Phytohabitans rumicis: one gene and its partners. Each later gene encodes a partner of the first gene's protein in a complex. Links are inferred from orthologs where the notes say so. Each region holds a gene or a part of one and is shown in the gene's direction. Other genes may lie near its edges.

Region 1 (4,419 bases):
CGACAAGAGCGCCCTGGCCGGCAAGGTGGGCGCTCTGCTCGCCGACCGCGCCAAGGCCGCGGGTATCTCCAAGGTCGTCTTCGACCGCGGTGGCAACAGGTACGCCGGGCGCATCGCCGCTCTGGCGTCCGCCGCCCGCGAAGCCGGACTCGAGTTCTAGGAAGGAATGACCAATGCCAGGTCAGCAGCGCCGGGGCGGCGGGTCCGGTAACACCGAAGGTGGCGGCCGTCGTGAAGGTCGCGGTCGCGGCCGTGACGGGGGCAACGCGCCCGTAGAGAAGACCCCGCACCTCGAGCGGGTAGTCACCATCAACCGTGTCGCCAAGGTCGTCAAGGGCGGTCGCCGGTTCAGCTTCACCGCGCTGGTCGTGGTGGGCGACGGCGACGGCACCGTCGGCGTCGGCTACGGCAAGGCCAAGGAGGTGCCCGCGGCGATCGCCAAGGGCGTCGAGGAGGCCAAGAAGCACTTCTTCAAGGTGCCCCGGATCGCCGCGTCGATCCCGCACCCGGTGACCGGCGAAGACGCCGCCGGCGTCGTGCTGCTCAAGCCGGCCAGTGCCGGTACGGGCGTCATCGCGGGTGGCCCGGTGCGCGCGGTGCTGGAGTGCGCGGGCATCCACGACGTGCTCTCCAAGAGCCTCGGCTCGTCGAACCCGATCAACATCGTGCACGCCACCGTCGCGGCCCTGAAGAGCCTTGAGTCGCCCGAGGCGGTCGCGGCGCGCCGCGGCTTGCCGGTCGAGGACGTCGCTCCGGCCGCCATGCTGGCGAACCGGGCAGGGGTGGGTGCGTAGCATGGCACGCCTTAAGGTCACCCAGACCCGTTCCGACATCGGGGCCAAGCGCAACCAGCGGGATTCGCTGCGGTCGCTGGGGCTGAAGCGGATCAACGACGTGGTGGTCAAGGAGGACCGTCCCGAGATTCGGGGCATGATCTTCGCTGTGAACCACCTCGTGAAGGTCGAGGAGGTCGAGTAATGACGATCAAGGTCCACCACCTCCGGCCGGCTCCCGGTTCCAAGACCGCAAAGACCCGTGTGGGTCGCGGTGAGGGCTCCAAGGGCAAGACCGCCGGTCGCGGTACGAAGGGCTCGAAGGCCCGCAAGAACGTTCCGGCGTCGTTCGAGGGTGGGCAGATGCCCATCCACATGCGGCTGCCGAAGCTGAAGGGCTTCAAGAACAGGTTCAAGGTCGTGTTCCAGGTGGTCAACCTGGAGCGCCTGGCCGAGCTCTTCCCGAACGGTGGAGAGATCGGCCCGGCGGAGCTGGTCGAGGCCGGCGCGGTCCGCAAGGGCCAGCTGGTCAAGGTGCTCGGCACCGGCGACCTCGGCGGCGTACGGCTCCAGCTGTCGGCGCACGCGTTCAGCGCGTCGGCCAAGGAGAAGATCACTGCCGCCGGTGGCACGGTCACCGAGCTGTAGGACGATTCAGTGGCGCCCGCCAGTTGCCTAGCGACTGACGGGCGCCACGTCTACTATCTGGCGTTTCGCCCAGTTAACATAGGGAACGGTGTATGTCCCCGGGCGCATCTGCCCGAACTCACACCGTACTGTTAGAGTCCGTTGCCAGTATGGATGTCGGGTGACCGCCCGACGCCCGACCCGCCCGCCATCATCCGGCGGCCGCCTCGCGCAGGAGGAAGAAGTTGCTCTCCGCGTTTCTCAGTGCGTTCCGCACGCCTGACCTGCGCAAGAAGCTGCTGTTCACGATCTTCATCGTGGCGATATACCGGCTCGGCGCGACGCTGCCGAGCCCTGGTGTGTCGTATGGCAACGCCCAGCGGTGTATCGAGGCGATGGAGCAGGGTGCGCCCGGCGTCTTCACGCTGTTGAACCTATTCTCTGGCGGCGCGCTGCTGTCGCTGTCGGTCTTCGCGCTGGGCATCATGCCCTACATCACCGCGTCGATCATCCTGCAGCTGCTGACCGTGGTGATTCCGCGGTTGGAGCAGCTCCGCAAGGAGGGTCAGGCCGGCCAGGCGAAGATCACGCAGTACACCCGCTACTTGACGCTCGGTCTCGCGGTGCTCCAGGCGTCGGCGTTCGTGGCGCTGGCCCGCTCCGGGCAGCTCTTCAACAACCAGTGTGACCAGTGGCCCCTCATTCCCGAGGGCACCGGCATGCCGCTGTGGATCACGCTCGTCGCCCTCGTCGTCACGATGACCGCCGGTACCGGCGTGGTCATGTGGCTCGGCGAGCTGATCACCGACCGCGGCGTCGGCAACGGCATGTCCGTCCTGATCTTCACCTCGATCGCGGCCCGGCTCCCCTCCGAGGGCTGGACGATCAAGGAGAGCGAGGGCTGGGGCGCATTCTTCCTTGTGCTCGCGCTGGTCCTGGTGGTCATCACCGCGGTCGTCTTCATCGAGCAGGCGCAGCGCCGCATCCCGGTGCAGTACGCCAAGCGCATGATCGGTCGCCGGATGTACGGCGGCACCTCGACGTACATCCCGCTCAAGGTCAACCAGGCTGGCGTCATCCCGGTCATCTTCGCGTCGTCGCTGCTCTACCTGCCGCAGCTCGGCCTGCAGTTCACCGACTACCAGACCAACCCGAGCAAGTGGGAAGCCTGGGTCAACAACCACCTGGCCAACCCGGCCGACTGGGTCTACATCGTCGTCTACTTCTTCATGATCATCTTCTTCACGTACTTCTACGTGTCGATCACGTTCAACCCGACCGAGGTCGCGGAGAACATGAAGAAGTACGGCGGGTTCGTGCCAGGTATCCGCCCGGGCAAGCCCACCGCCGAGTACCTCGACTTCATCCTGAGCCGGATCACCCTTCCGGGTGCCCTCTACCTGGGCCTAATCTCGATCTTGCCGAACTTCTTCTTCATCTGGCTGAACAGCAGCCAGTATCAGAACTTCCCGTTCGGCGGCACGGCAGTGCTGATCATGGTCGGCGTCGGCCTGGAGACCGTGAAGCAGATCGAGAGCCAACTCATGCAGCGGAACTACGAAGGGTTCCTGCGGTAGATGCGCCTCGTACTGGTCGGTCCTCCAGGGGCGGGAAAGGGGACCCAGGCAGAGTTCATCGCCGCCCACCTGGCCGTGCCCAAGATCTCGACCGGGGACATCTTCCGCGCCAACGTGTCGCAAGGCACGCCGCTCGGCGTGGAGGCGCGGCGGTACATGGACGCCGGCCAGTTGGTGCCTGACGAGGTCACGATCAACATGGTGCGCGACCGGCTGGCGGAGACGGACGCGTCGGACGGCTTCCTGCTCGACGGCTTCCCGCGTACCACCCCGCAGGCGGTCGCGCTCGACAAGCTGCTCGCCGACCTCGGCACCGCGCTCGACCTGGTCATGGAGCTGGTGGTCGACGACGACGAGGTCATCCGGCGGCTGTCCGGCCGGCGCACCTGCCGGGGCTGCGGCAAGATCTGGCACGTCGAGTTCGACCCGACGTCCCGCGAGGGCATCTGCGACCGGTGCGGCGGCCAGCTCTTCCAGCGCGACGACGACCAGGCGGAGACGATCGCCAACCGCCTCGTGGAGTACGCCGAGAAGACCGCGCCGCTGGTCGACTACTACGGCGCGCAGGGCAAGCTGGTCGGCATCGACGCCACCGGCCCCGTCGAAGACGTGACCGTGCGCGCGATCGACGCCCTCCGCTCGTACGGCGGCTAGCCTCGAACTATGCGCCGCCACCAACTCGCTATCCAGCTCAAGACCCCCGCACAGATCGAGAAGATGCGTGCCGCGGGTCTCGTCGTGGCGTCCGCGCTGGCCAAGATGGGTGAAGCGGTGGCGCCGGGCGTGTCCACCGCCGACCTGGACGCGCTCGCCGAATCGGTGATCCGGGGTGCCGGCGCGGTGCCGTCGTTCAAGGGCTACCACGGCTTTCCGGCCTCGATCTGCTCCTCCGTCAACGAGCAGATCGTGCACGCCATCCCCTCGCCCCAGCAGATCCTGCGCGACGGCGACCTGATCTCCATCGACTGTGGCGCGGTGCTCGACGGCTGGCACGGCGACGCGGCGATCACCGTACCGGTCGGCGAGGTACGTCCCGAACTGTTGCACATGGCCGAAGTGGCGGAAGACGCGATGTGGGCGGGCATCGCCGCCGCCGCGCGCGGCGCCGCCTCCGGACGCGGCCGGCTCACCGACATCTCGTACGCCGTGGAGTCCGCCGTCCGGCGATCCGGCCGCCGGTACGGCATCGTCGACGGGTACGGCGGGCACGGCATCGGCACCGAGATGCACCAGGACCCGCACGTGCTCAACCACGGTCGCCCCGGCCGCGGTCCGCGCCTGGTGCCCGGGCTGGCCCTCGCCATCGAGCCCATGATCACGATCGGTTCGCCCAAGACCGAGGAGCTCGACGACGGCTGGACCGTGGTCACCCGCGACGGCTCGGTCGCCGCCCACGTGGAGCACTCGATGGCGCTCCTGGACGACGGCGTCTGGGTCCTCAC
Region 2 (4,960 bases), 1.7 Mb from region 1 along the record:
GCGAGGCTGAGGTCGATCGAGCCGACCCACGCGTCGTGCGGGTCCGTGATCGCGTACACGACGCCGTCGCCGCGGGCCCACTTCGCCGCGGTGACCCGCAGCGCGAAGTCCTCGGCGTGGCGCCGCTCGTACGGGTTGGGCACGGTCGTCCAACGTACGGTCTCGGGGTCCCGGCAGGCGGCGACCATGGCGTCGATGTCGCGCTCGTCCGGCGCGCGCAGGATGCCGTCCAGGCGCGGCTGCGGCCCGCACCTCAGGCGCGGCTGCGGCGCTCCGAAGATCGCCGCCCGCTGCTCTTCCAGCTCCGGGACGTCCACCTCGGTCGGGTCGCCGGGCAGCAGCGAGCCGACCCACGCCTCCTGCCCGGCGTCGGCGAGCCGCAGGTAGCCCTCGATCCGGAACCCGGCCCGCCGGGCGACCAGGCGGGAGGCGTGGTTGCCGATCTCCGCCTGCCAGATCACGCGCTTCATGCCGAGCTCGTCGAACGCCCAGCGGGACACCGCCCGGGTGGCCCGCGTGGCGACGCCCCGGCCACGGGCCCACGGCGCCACCCAGTAACCCACCTCCGCCGAGCGGCGTACCCGGTCGATCGAGGGCAGGCCGCACGAGCCGAGCAGCTCGTCGGTCTGCGCGTCGGTCACCGCGAAATGGGCGGACGTGCCGTCCTGCCACCCCGCCGGGGCGACCGCGGTGACGTACTCGCGGGCGTGTTCGGGCAGGTAGGGCGACGGGACCCCGGTCCACCGCTGGATGGCCGGATCCTGGCAGGCCCGGTAGACCGTGTCGATGTCGTCGGCCCGCCAGTGCCGGAGGTGTAGGCCCTCTGCTTTCGGCTGCACATGGTCATTGTCTGGGAGGGTTCGCGCGTGGCGTAACCTAATTCGGTGCTCGGCCGTGCGTTATGTCCGCTTCAGCACGATCGGCCGGAGGCGTGGCTGACAGTTGCCCCGATGGTGCGCCTACGATGGTTCGGCAGACTGTTCCAAGGGGAGCGTTGATCCGTGTCGATTCTGGAAAAGATCCTTAGCGCCGGCGAGGGCCGCATGCTACGGCGGCTGAAGGCGGTCGCCAACGCAGTCAATTCGCTCGAGGATGAGTACACCGACCTGACCGACGCGGAGCTGCGGGAGCTGACCGATCAGTACCGGCAGCGGATCGCGGACGGCGAATCGCTCGACGACCTGTTGCCCGAGGCGTTCGCCACCGCCCGGGAGGCGGCTTCGCGGGTGCTGGGGCAGCGGCACTACGACGTACAGGTGATGGGCGGGGCGGCCCTGCACTTCGGCAACATCGCCGAGATGAAGACCGGTGAGGGCAAGACCCTGACCTGTGTCCTGCCGGCCTACCTCAACGCGCTGTCCGGCAAGGGCGTGCACGTCGTCACGGTCAACGACTACCTGGCCCAGCGCGACGCCGAGTGGATGGGGCGGGTGCACCGGTTCCTGGGCCTGTCCGTGGGCGTGATCATGCCCAACCGGCCCTCCGCCGAGCACCGCGCCGCGTACGAGTGCGACATCACGTACGGCACCAACAACGAGTTCGGCTTCGACTACCTGCGCGACAACATGGCGTGGTCGAAGGACGAGCTGGTGCAGCGCGGCCACAACTTCGCGATCGTCGACGAGGTCGACTCCATCCTGATCGACGAGGCCCGTACCCCGCTGATCATCTCCGGCCCCGCGGAGCAGTCCGCCCGCTGGTACAGCGAGTTCTCCGCGGTGGTGGCCCGACTGCAGCCGGGCAAGGACGGCGAGGGCGACTACGAGGTCGACTACGCCAAGCGCACGGTCGCGATCACCGAGCGCGGCGTGGCCAAGGTCGAAGACCGGCTGGGCATCGACAACCTGTACGAGTCGGTCAACACCCCGCTCGTCGGCTACCTCAACAACGCGATCAAGGCCAAGGAGCTCTACAAGCGGGACAAGGACTACATCGTCAACGACGGCGAGGTCCTGATCGTCGACGAGTTCACCGGCCGCATCCTGCACGGCCGCCGCTACAACGAGGGCATGCACCAGGCCATCGAGGCCAAGGAGCACGTCGAGATCAAGCAGGAAAACCAGACCCTCGCCACGATCACGTTGCAGAACTACTTCCGGCTGTACGAGAAGCTGTCCGGCATGACCGGTACGGCGCAAACCGAGGCCGCCGAGTTCAACAAGGTCTACACCGTCGGCGTGGTCAGCATCCCCACGCACCGGCCGATGGTCCGCCTCGACCGGCCCGACGTCATCTACAAGACGGAAAAGGCCAAGTTCCACGCCGTCGTCGAGGACATCGCCGAGCGGCACGCCCTCGGCCAGCCGATCCTCGTCGGCACCGTCTCGGTGGAAAACTCGGAGATCCTCTCCCAGCTCCTGCGCCGGCGGGGCATCCCGCACGCCGTACTGAACGCGAAGTTCCACGCCAAGGAAGCCGAGATCATCGCGCAGGCCGGGCGCAAGGGCGGCGTCACGGTGGCCACCAACATGGCCGGCCGTGGTACGGACATCCTGCTCGGCGGCAACCCCGAGTACCTGGCCGCCAACGAGTTGCACCAGCGCGGCCTCGACCCGGTCGAGCACGAGGACGACTACCAGAAGGCACTCGAAGAGATCATGCCGCGGTGGAAGCTGGCATGCGACGCCGAGGCCGAAGAGGTCGCCGAGGCCGGTGGGCTGTACGTCCTCGGCACCGAGCGGCACGACTCCCGCCGGATCGACAACCAGCTCCGCGGCCGCTCCGGCCGGCAGGGCGACCCGGGCGAGTCCCGCTTCTACCTGTCCCTTCAGGACGATCTGATGAAGCGGTTCCGGGCCGGGGCGGTCGAGGCCGTCATGGAGCGCTTCAACATCCCCGAAGACGTGCCCATCGAGTCCAAGATGGTCACCCGGCAGATCAAGAGCGCGCAGGGCCAGATCGAGGGCCAGAACGCCGAGATCCGCAAGAACGTCCTCAAGTACGACGAGGTGCTCAACAAGCAGCGCATGGTGGTCTACGCCGAGCGCAAGCGCGTGCTCGACGGCGAGGACCTCAGCGACCAGGTCAACCACATGATCAACGACGTCATCGAGGCGTACGTCAGTGGCGCGACCGCCGAGGGATACGCCGAAGACTGGGACATGGACCAGCTGTGGTCCAGCCTCAAGCAGCTCTACCCCGTCGGCGTGACCGTCGAAGACCTCGAGGACGAGGCCGGCGGCGAGCGCAACAACCTCGACGCCGACTTCCTCATGGCGAGGCTCAAGGACGACGCGATCGAGGCGTACGGCCGGCGCGAGGAGGAGCTCGGTACCGACGCCGTGCGCCAACTGGAGCGCATGGTCCTGCTACAGGTGATCGACCGCAAGTGGCGCGAGCACCTGTACGAGATGGACTACCTCCAGGAGGGCGTCGGCCTGCGCGCGTACGCCCAGCGCGACCCGCTGGTCGAGTACCAGCGCGAGGGCTTCGCCATGTTCGCCACCATGATGGACGGCATCAAGGAGGAGACGGTCGGGTTCCTCTTCAACCTGGAAGTCCAGGTGGAAGAGGCGGCCACGGCTCCGCCCCCGGCGAGCGGCCCCGCGCCGATGCCGATGCCCGACGACGCCACCATCGAGATCAAGGCCAAGGGCCTCGGTCGCCAGCGCCCCCAGCAGCCGCTGCAGTACTCCGCGCCCACCATCGACGGTGCCGCCGGCGACGGCGCGGTGTTCATGGAGCAAGAGCAGGACACCGCTCCGGCGCTGGGGCTAGGCGGTCCCGCGCCAGCCCGGTCGCGACGGCCGTCCCCGTCGCCCAGCCAGGCTTCGAGCGGCTCCGGCCCGTCGCGCAACGCCCCGTGCCCGTGCGGTTCCGGCAAGAAGTACAAGCGCTGCCACGGCGCCCCCGGCGCCGGCGCCTAACCCTCCGCCTCCGTCCACCCGCCAGCCAGGCCCCGAGGGGCGTCGCCTCACCCCGCGTGAGTCCCCGCCTCGCGCGGCCTGGCCCGGCTGCGCCTCGCCTCGTGCGGCCTCCCCTCGCCCTGTGCGGCCTGGCCTGGCCTCGCCTCGTCGATCAAGGGCATATGGTCGTGCTTTGATCTCTGATCCACGACCGTTTGCCCTTGATCCGCGTGGAAGTCCTTGATCGACGGCGGCGGTGTGGGGTGCGCCTGGGATCCCACTCCGGGTGGGCCGGTGTGAGTTCGCAGGTACGGCGTCATCGTGAAGGATTTGGGTCGCTGGGACGACACGGATCCTTCACGTTCCCTGCGGACGCGTCCTTGATCGGCGGACCCGGGCAGGGTGTTGCGCTCCGCGTCGAGCCGGACGTGAGGCGGGTGGATCTAGATTCGTTGCCGTACCGGGATCGCGTCGGTCATGTCGGATACATCCGGCGCGGAATTCCGCCCCTGCTCGCCCTGCTCGCGTCGGTGGACCAACAGGGCGCCTGCTGGTACGAAGTGCCCGGCCCGGGGCCCACGCCGCCGTCGATCAAGGACTTCTGCGTCGATCAAGGGCATACGGTCGTGGATCAGAGATCAAACCACGACCGTATGCCCTTGATCGACGGGGTGGGGTGGGTCAGGCGGGGCGGGCAGGCGGGGTGGGGTGGGACGACAGGGCAGGCGACGTCGGGGGTGGGTGGGTGGAGGCCAGGGCGCTCGCCGCTTGGCTTTCGCAGGTGAGCGCCCTGGGGTCTGGGGTTACACCAGACGGATGGCGGTGCAGAGCCAGGCGCCGCGGCGCCGTTCGAGGCGGTAGGCCAACGCCCAGGTGCGCTCGGCGAGGGCCAGCGCGGCTGCGACCTCGGCGACGCCGGGGCGGGGCTCGCACACGCGTATCTGCTTGAGCTGCACGAACGCGCTTGGCCGGCGGATCGATCTGGCCTGCTGCCGGGCGCGGCGCAGCGTGTCGGCACGGTCCAGGCAGGCGGACACCTGCTCCACGACCATCTCGGTGTCGACCTGGCCGGCGAGGGGCGTACGTGGCTGACCGGACGGTAGCCGTTGAGGATC
Region 3 (4,246 bases), 3.1 Mb from region 1 along the record:
TATGTGGACGATGCCTTCGGCGCCGTCCACCGCAAGCACGCCAGCGTGTACGACGTACCCGCGCGGCTGCCGCACTTCGCCGGCGGCCTGGTGCTGCGCGAGGTCGAAGTCCTGGCCAAGCTGACCGGCCAGCCCGAGCGGCAGTACATCGTGGTGCTCGGCGGGTCGAAGGTCTCCGACAAGCTCGCGGTGATCGAGGCGCTGCTGCCCAAGGTGGACAAGCTGCTCGTCGGCGGCGGCATGTGCTTCACGTTCCTCAAGGCCCAGGGCCACGAGGTGGGTAAGTCGCTGCTCGAGGCCGAGATGGTCGACACCTGCCGCGACCTGCTGTCCCGGGCCGCCGGGCGGATCGTGCTGCCGGTCGACGTGGCGGCGGCGACGTCGTTCGCGGCCGACGCTTCGTGGGACGTGGTGCCCGCGGACGCGATCCCCGCCGACCGGCTGGGGCTCGACATCGGCCCGGAGAGCGTCGCACTGTTCGCCGAGGCCCTCGGGCCCGCGAAGACGGTGTTCTGGAACGGCCCGATGGGCGTGTTCGAGCTGGCGCCGTTCGCGTCCGGCACCCGGGGTGTGGCCGAGGCGATCACCAAGGTCGACGGCTTCACCGTGGTGGGCGGCGGCGACTCGGCCGCGGCCGTACGCGCGCTCGGCCTCGACGAGTCGGCCTTCGGCCACATCTCGACCGGTGGGGGAGCCTCGCTGGAGTACCTGGAGGGCAAGACTCTCCCCGGCATCGCGGCGTTGGAGCACTGATGGCAGCGGTGGCTCGCCGGCCCCTCATGGCCGGCAACTGGAAGATGAACCTCAACCACCTGGAGGCCAACCTCCTGGTGCAGAAGATCGCGGCGAGCCTCAACGAGCAGCAGCTCACCGACGTCGAGGTGGTCGTGCTGCCGTCGTTCACCAACCTGCGCACCGTGCAGACGTTGGTCGACGGCGACAAGTTGCTGATCGGGTACGGGGCGCAGGACCTGTCCCCGCACGCCAAGGGCGCGTACACCGGGGAGATCTCCGGGCTGATGCTCGCCAAGCTGGGCTGCCAGTACGTCGTGGTCGGCCACTCCGAGCGCCGGCAGTACCACCACGAGGACGACGCGCTGGTCAACAGCAAGGTGAAGGCGGCGCTGACGTACGAGCTGGCGCCGATCCTGTGCATCGGCGAGGGCCTGGAGGTCCGTGAGGCCGGCGAGCACGTCCCGCACGTCATCGCACAGCTCGACGCCGCCCTCGACGGGTTGACGGCGGCGCAGGTGGAGCGGGTCGTCGTCGCGTACGAGCCGGTGTGGGCGATCGGCACCGGCAAGACCGCGACGCCGGAGGACGCGCAGGAGGTGTGCGGCGCGATCCGGGCCCGGCTGGGTGAGGCGTTCGGCGCCACCACGGCCGAGCGCACCCGTATCCTGTACGGCGGCTCGGTCAAGGCGACGAGCGTCGCGAGCCTCATGGCCCAGCAAGACGTGGACGGGGCCCTGGTCGGCGGTGCCAGCATCGACGCCGAGGAATGGGTCCAGATCTGCCGCTTCCCGGACCACATAGCCCGCTAGTCCTTCCTTAGCTCGTCGATCAAGGGCGAACGGTCGTGGATTGATCTCCAATCCACGACCGTTCGCCCTTGATCGACGTAGAAGTCCATGATCGACGCCAGGGGCGGGAGGCGGGCGTGCCTGTCCGGAGCGGGGCGGCTATCCTTGGTTCGCCCGCTCATCGAGAGGATTAACCGTCGCCATGCCGATCGCGTTCGCATACACGTTGATCGGGTTGCTGGTTGTCACCAGCTTCCTGCTGATGCTCCTGATCCTCCTGCACCGGGGCAAGGGTGGTGGCCTGTCCAGCATGTTCGGCGGTGGCGTCAGCACCAGCCTCGCTGGCTCGTCGGTCGCGGAGAAGAACCTCGACCGGTACACCATTCTCGTGGGCATTGTCTGGTTTGCCTGCATTGTCGGCCTGGGCCTTTGGCTCAAACTCGCGATGAACTCTTAGGGCCTTTCGCACCGTATCTAGTCATAGACTCTGCGCGGTCCACGTTCAGGTTCCCCATCGCGACGTCGAACCCTCACTCGACGACAGGAGCTAAGAGCCGTGCCACATGGCAGTGCTATCCGCGGCACCCGCGTCGGCTCCGGTCCCATGCGGCCGGTCGAGCGGTGCGACCCCGCCCCACGCCGCCCCGTGACGTACTGGTGCGCCAAGGGCCACACCGTCGAGGTCTCGCTCGCGGCAGACGTGCCGCCGCCGGCGACCTGGGACTGTCCCCGCTGCGGCCAGCCCGCCGGCCTTGATGAGCACAACCCGCCCGGCCCGTCGCGCGCCGAGCCGTACAAGTCCCACTTGGCGTACGTGAAGGAGCGGCGCAGCGAAGCCGACGGCGAAGCCCTGCTCGCCGAGGCGCTGGCCGCCCTCCGCCGCCGCCGGGGCGAGCTCTAACCCACCCGGCCTAGCGTGTTGATCAGGGACTAGCTCCCTCGACGCGCCGCAACACGCCAGAGCCACTCCCTGATCAACAGGGTCAGGCGGGGCGGGCGCAGCGGGGCTAGCGGAGGCTGCGGAGCTTCGGGGCTACCTCGGAGGCGGCGGCGCGGTCCAGGAGCCATTGGGTGCGCTCCACGCCGGACACGCCCGCCGCGGGGACCTGTACGGGGCCTGCGCCGGCCATGGCCATGCCCACCGCGCCGGCCTTGTCGGGGCCGGCGGCGACCAGCCAGACCTCCTCGGCCGTGTTGATGGTGGGGATGGTCAGCGTGATCCGGATAGGCGGCGGCTTGGGGCTGCCGCGTACGGCGCTGACCGGCCGGGTCTCGTACGCCACCGGGTGCTCGGGGAAGACCGACGCCACGTGCCCGTCCTCGCCGACGCCCAGCATCAGTACGTCGAAGTGGGGCAGCGCCGCCGTGCCGGGGCGGGCCGAGGCGGCGAGTTCCCGGGCGTACCGGGCGGCCGCCGCCTCGGGGTCGGATCCGTCCGGGCCGTCCGAGGCCGGCATGGCGTGGATCCGCGCCGGGTCGAGCGGCAGTGCGTCGAGCAGGGCCTCGCGGGCCTGGGTCTCGTTGCGGTCCGGGTCGCCGGCGGGCAGGAAGCGTTCGTCGCCCCACCAGACGTCGACCCGGGACCAGTCCACCGCGTCCCGGGCGGGCAGGTCGCGTACGGCCCGGTAGACCGCGGCCGCCACCCGCCCGCCGGTCAGCACCACGCCGGCGAAGCCGCGTGCGGCCTGAGCGTCGATGAGCTTGACGATGAGCCGCGCGGCGACCGCCTGGGCGAGTACGGACGCGTCCGAGTGGACGACAACGTTCGTCTCAGGCATCGACGGCCACTGCCGGCGTCGAGGGTGAGGCGTAGGAGGCCACCGGGTCCTTCCAGATGTGCACCCGCTTCGGCGGCCGGCTGTCCAGGCCGGACACGCCCGCGAACGCGCCCAGCGCGTCGCCGTAGATGTTGTCGGAGTCGAGCCGGCGCAGCTCCTCGGCCAGTTCCTCGCCGGTGGGGCGGCGTACGAGCGGGAGGCTGCGGTCGGCGTGGCCGGTACGGCTGAACGTGGCCATGCTGTCCTCGCGGGTCAGCGTGATCACCTCGCCGCCGGCGCACTCCAGGGTGACCGAGCGCATCCGCGGGAAGTCCGAGGTCGCCTCCAGCCGCGGGCGGATGCCGAGCCGGGCGGTGAGCCACCCGCTCATCAGGGCCGCCGTCGGGTCGGACGCGGGTGCCACGATCGTGCCGCCGACGACCTGGGTCTCCAGCGTGTCGAAGGCGCCCGCCACGAGCGTGCGCCACGGGGTGATCCGGGTCCAGGCGAGGTCGGTGTCGCCGGGTGCGTAGTCGGTGGCCCGCTGCCGCAGCGTCGCGATCCGGTCGCTGGTCTGCGCGCTGTCGGTGATCCGCCGGTCGGCAACCACGCCGAGGTAGTCGTTGGCGATCAGCTCCGGCGGCTCGCCGTGCCACCAGGTCACCACCGGTACGTCGGGCACCAGCAGCGGCATGACCACCGACTCGGCGTGCAGCGCGAGCCGGCCGTACATCCGCATGACCACGGCCTCGCACGGGCCGAGCCGGCCACCGACGACGATCTCGGCGTCGAGCCGGTTGTTGGGGCGCTCGAAGTCGGAGCGCACCACCATCAGCAGCCGGCACGGGTGGGCGGCCGACGCTATGGTGGCCGCCGCCTCCGCCTCGCGTACCCGCTTCTCGTCGACCACGACGATGAGCGAGAGCGCCATGCCGCTGGCGACGCCGCCCGCGCTGCGCCGCTCCG

Evidence for each region. Proteins that work in one complex are often made in the same cells at the same time.
Region 2: the proteins of secY (region 1) and secA are in contact, whole or in part, in a crystal structure (PDB 3DIN), measured with the Thermotoga maritima proteins. The link is inferred for Phytohabitans rumicis from one-to-one orthologs. Residues at the interface, in WP_004081795.1 of Thermotoga maritima: Glu108, Gly109, Glu110, Glu111, Ala236, Glu237, Arg238, Arg239, Ile240, Thr241, Ile242, Gln243, Tyr244, Ala245, Arg246, Arg247, Val248, Thr249, Gly250, Arg251, Arg252, Val253, Tyr254, Gly256, Ala257, Ser258, Thr259, Tyr260, Leu261, Pro262; in WP_004082002.1 of Thermotoga maritima: Glu261, Ala262, Arg263, Lys300, Ala301, Arg302, Thr303, Ile304, Ile305, Leu323, Tyr324, Asp325, Pro326, Val329, Ser330, Tyr333, Ile336, Lys340, Phe345, Val349, Glu363, Phe364, Tyr374, Ser375, Gly376, Gly377, Glu393, Ile395, Thr482, Ser483.
Region 3: secY (region 1) and secG share a complex: the UniProt entries of both Escherichia coli proteins name them as parts of the sec protein translocase complex. The link is inferred for Phytohabitans rumicis from one-to-one orthologs.

The regions. Positions count from the first base shown.
Region 1 is NZ_BLPG01000001.1:3,675,895-3,680,313, reverse strand. What follows is about bases 921-3,811. They hold secY (preprotein translocase subunit SecY), read left to right. Parts: upstream 921-1,645; coding sequence 1,646-2,977; downstream 2,978-3,811. Other genes in these bases: map (type I methionyl aminopeptidase), read left to right, coding at 3,641-3,811; Prum_RS16160 (adenylate kinase), read left to right, coding at 2,978-3,631; rplO (50S ribosomal protein L15), read left to right, coding at 978-1,421; rpmD (50S ribosomal protein L30), read left to right, coding at 921-978. Outside these bases: rplR (50S ribosomal protein L18), read left to right, coding at 1-160; rpsE (30S ribosomal protein S5), read left to right, coding at 174-794; more of rpmD, read left to right, coding at 796-920; more of map, read left to right, coding at 3,812-4,419. UniProt on the Escherichia coli protein: The central subunit of the protein translocation channel SecYEG. Consists of two halves formed by TMs 1-5 and 6-10.
Region 2 is NZ_BLPG01000001.1:5,373,718-5,378,677, forward strand. What follows is about bases 635-4,066. They hold secA (preprotein translocase subunit SecA), read left to right. Parts: upstream 635-1,001; coding sequence 1,002-3,866; downstream 3,867-4,066. Other genes in these bases: Prum_RS24305 (GNAT family N-acetyltransferase), read right to left, coding at 635-839. In the rest of the region: more of Prum_RS24305, read right to left, coding at 1-634; Prum_RS51825 (Rv3235 family protein), read right to left, coding at 4,649-4,891. UniProt on the Escherichia coli protein: Required for protein export, interacts with the SecYEG preprotein conducting channel.
Region 3 is NZ_BLPG01000001.1:6,762,995-6,767,240, forward strand. Bases 635-3,352 are described here. They hold secG (preprotein translocase subunit SecG), read left to right. Parts: upstream 635-1,725; coding sequence 1,726-1,980; downstream 1,981-3,352. Other genes in these bases: tpiA (triose-phosphate isomerase), read left to right, coding at 753-1,544; Prum_RS30790 (RNA polymerase-binding protein RbpA), read left to right, coding at 2,080-2,424; pgl (6-phosphogluconolactonase), read right to left, coding at 2,531-3,301; Prum_RS30800 (glucose-6-phosphate dehydrogenase assembly protein OpcA), read right to left, coding at 3,294-3,352. In the rest of the region: more of Prum_RS30800, read right to left, coding at 3,353-4,246. UniProt on the Escherichia coli protein: Subunit of the protein translocation channel SecYEG. Overexpression of some hybrid proteins has been thought to jam the protein secretion apparatus resulting in cell death; while this may be true it also results in FtsH-mediated degradation of SecY.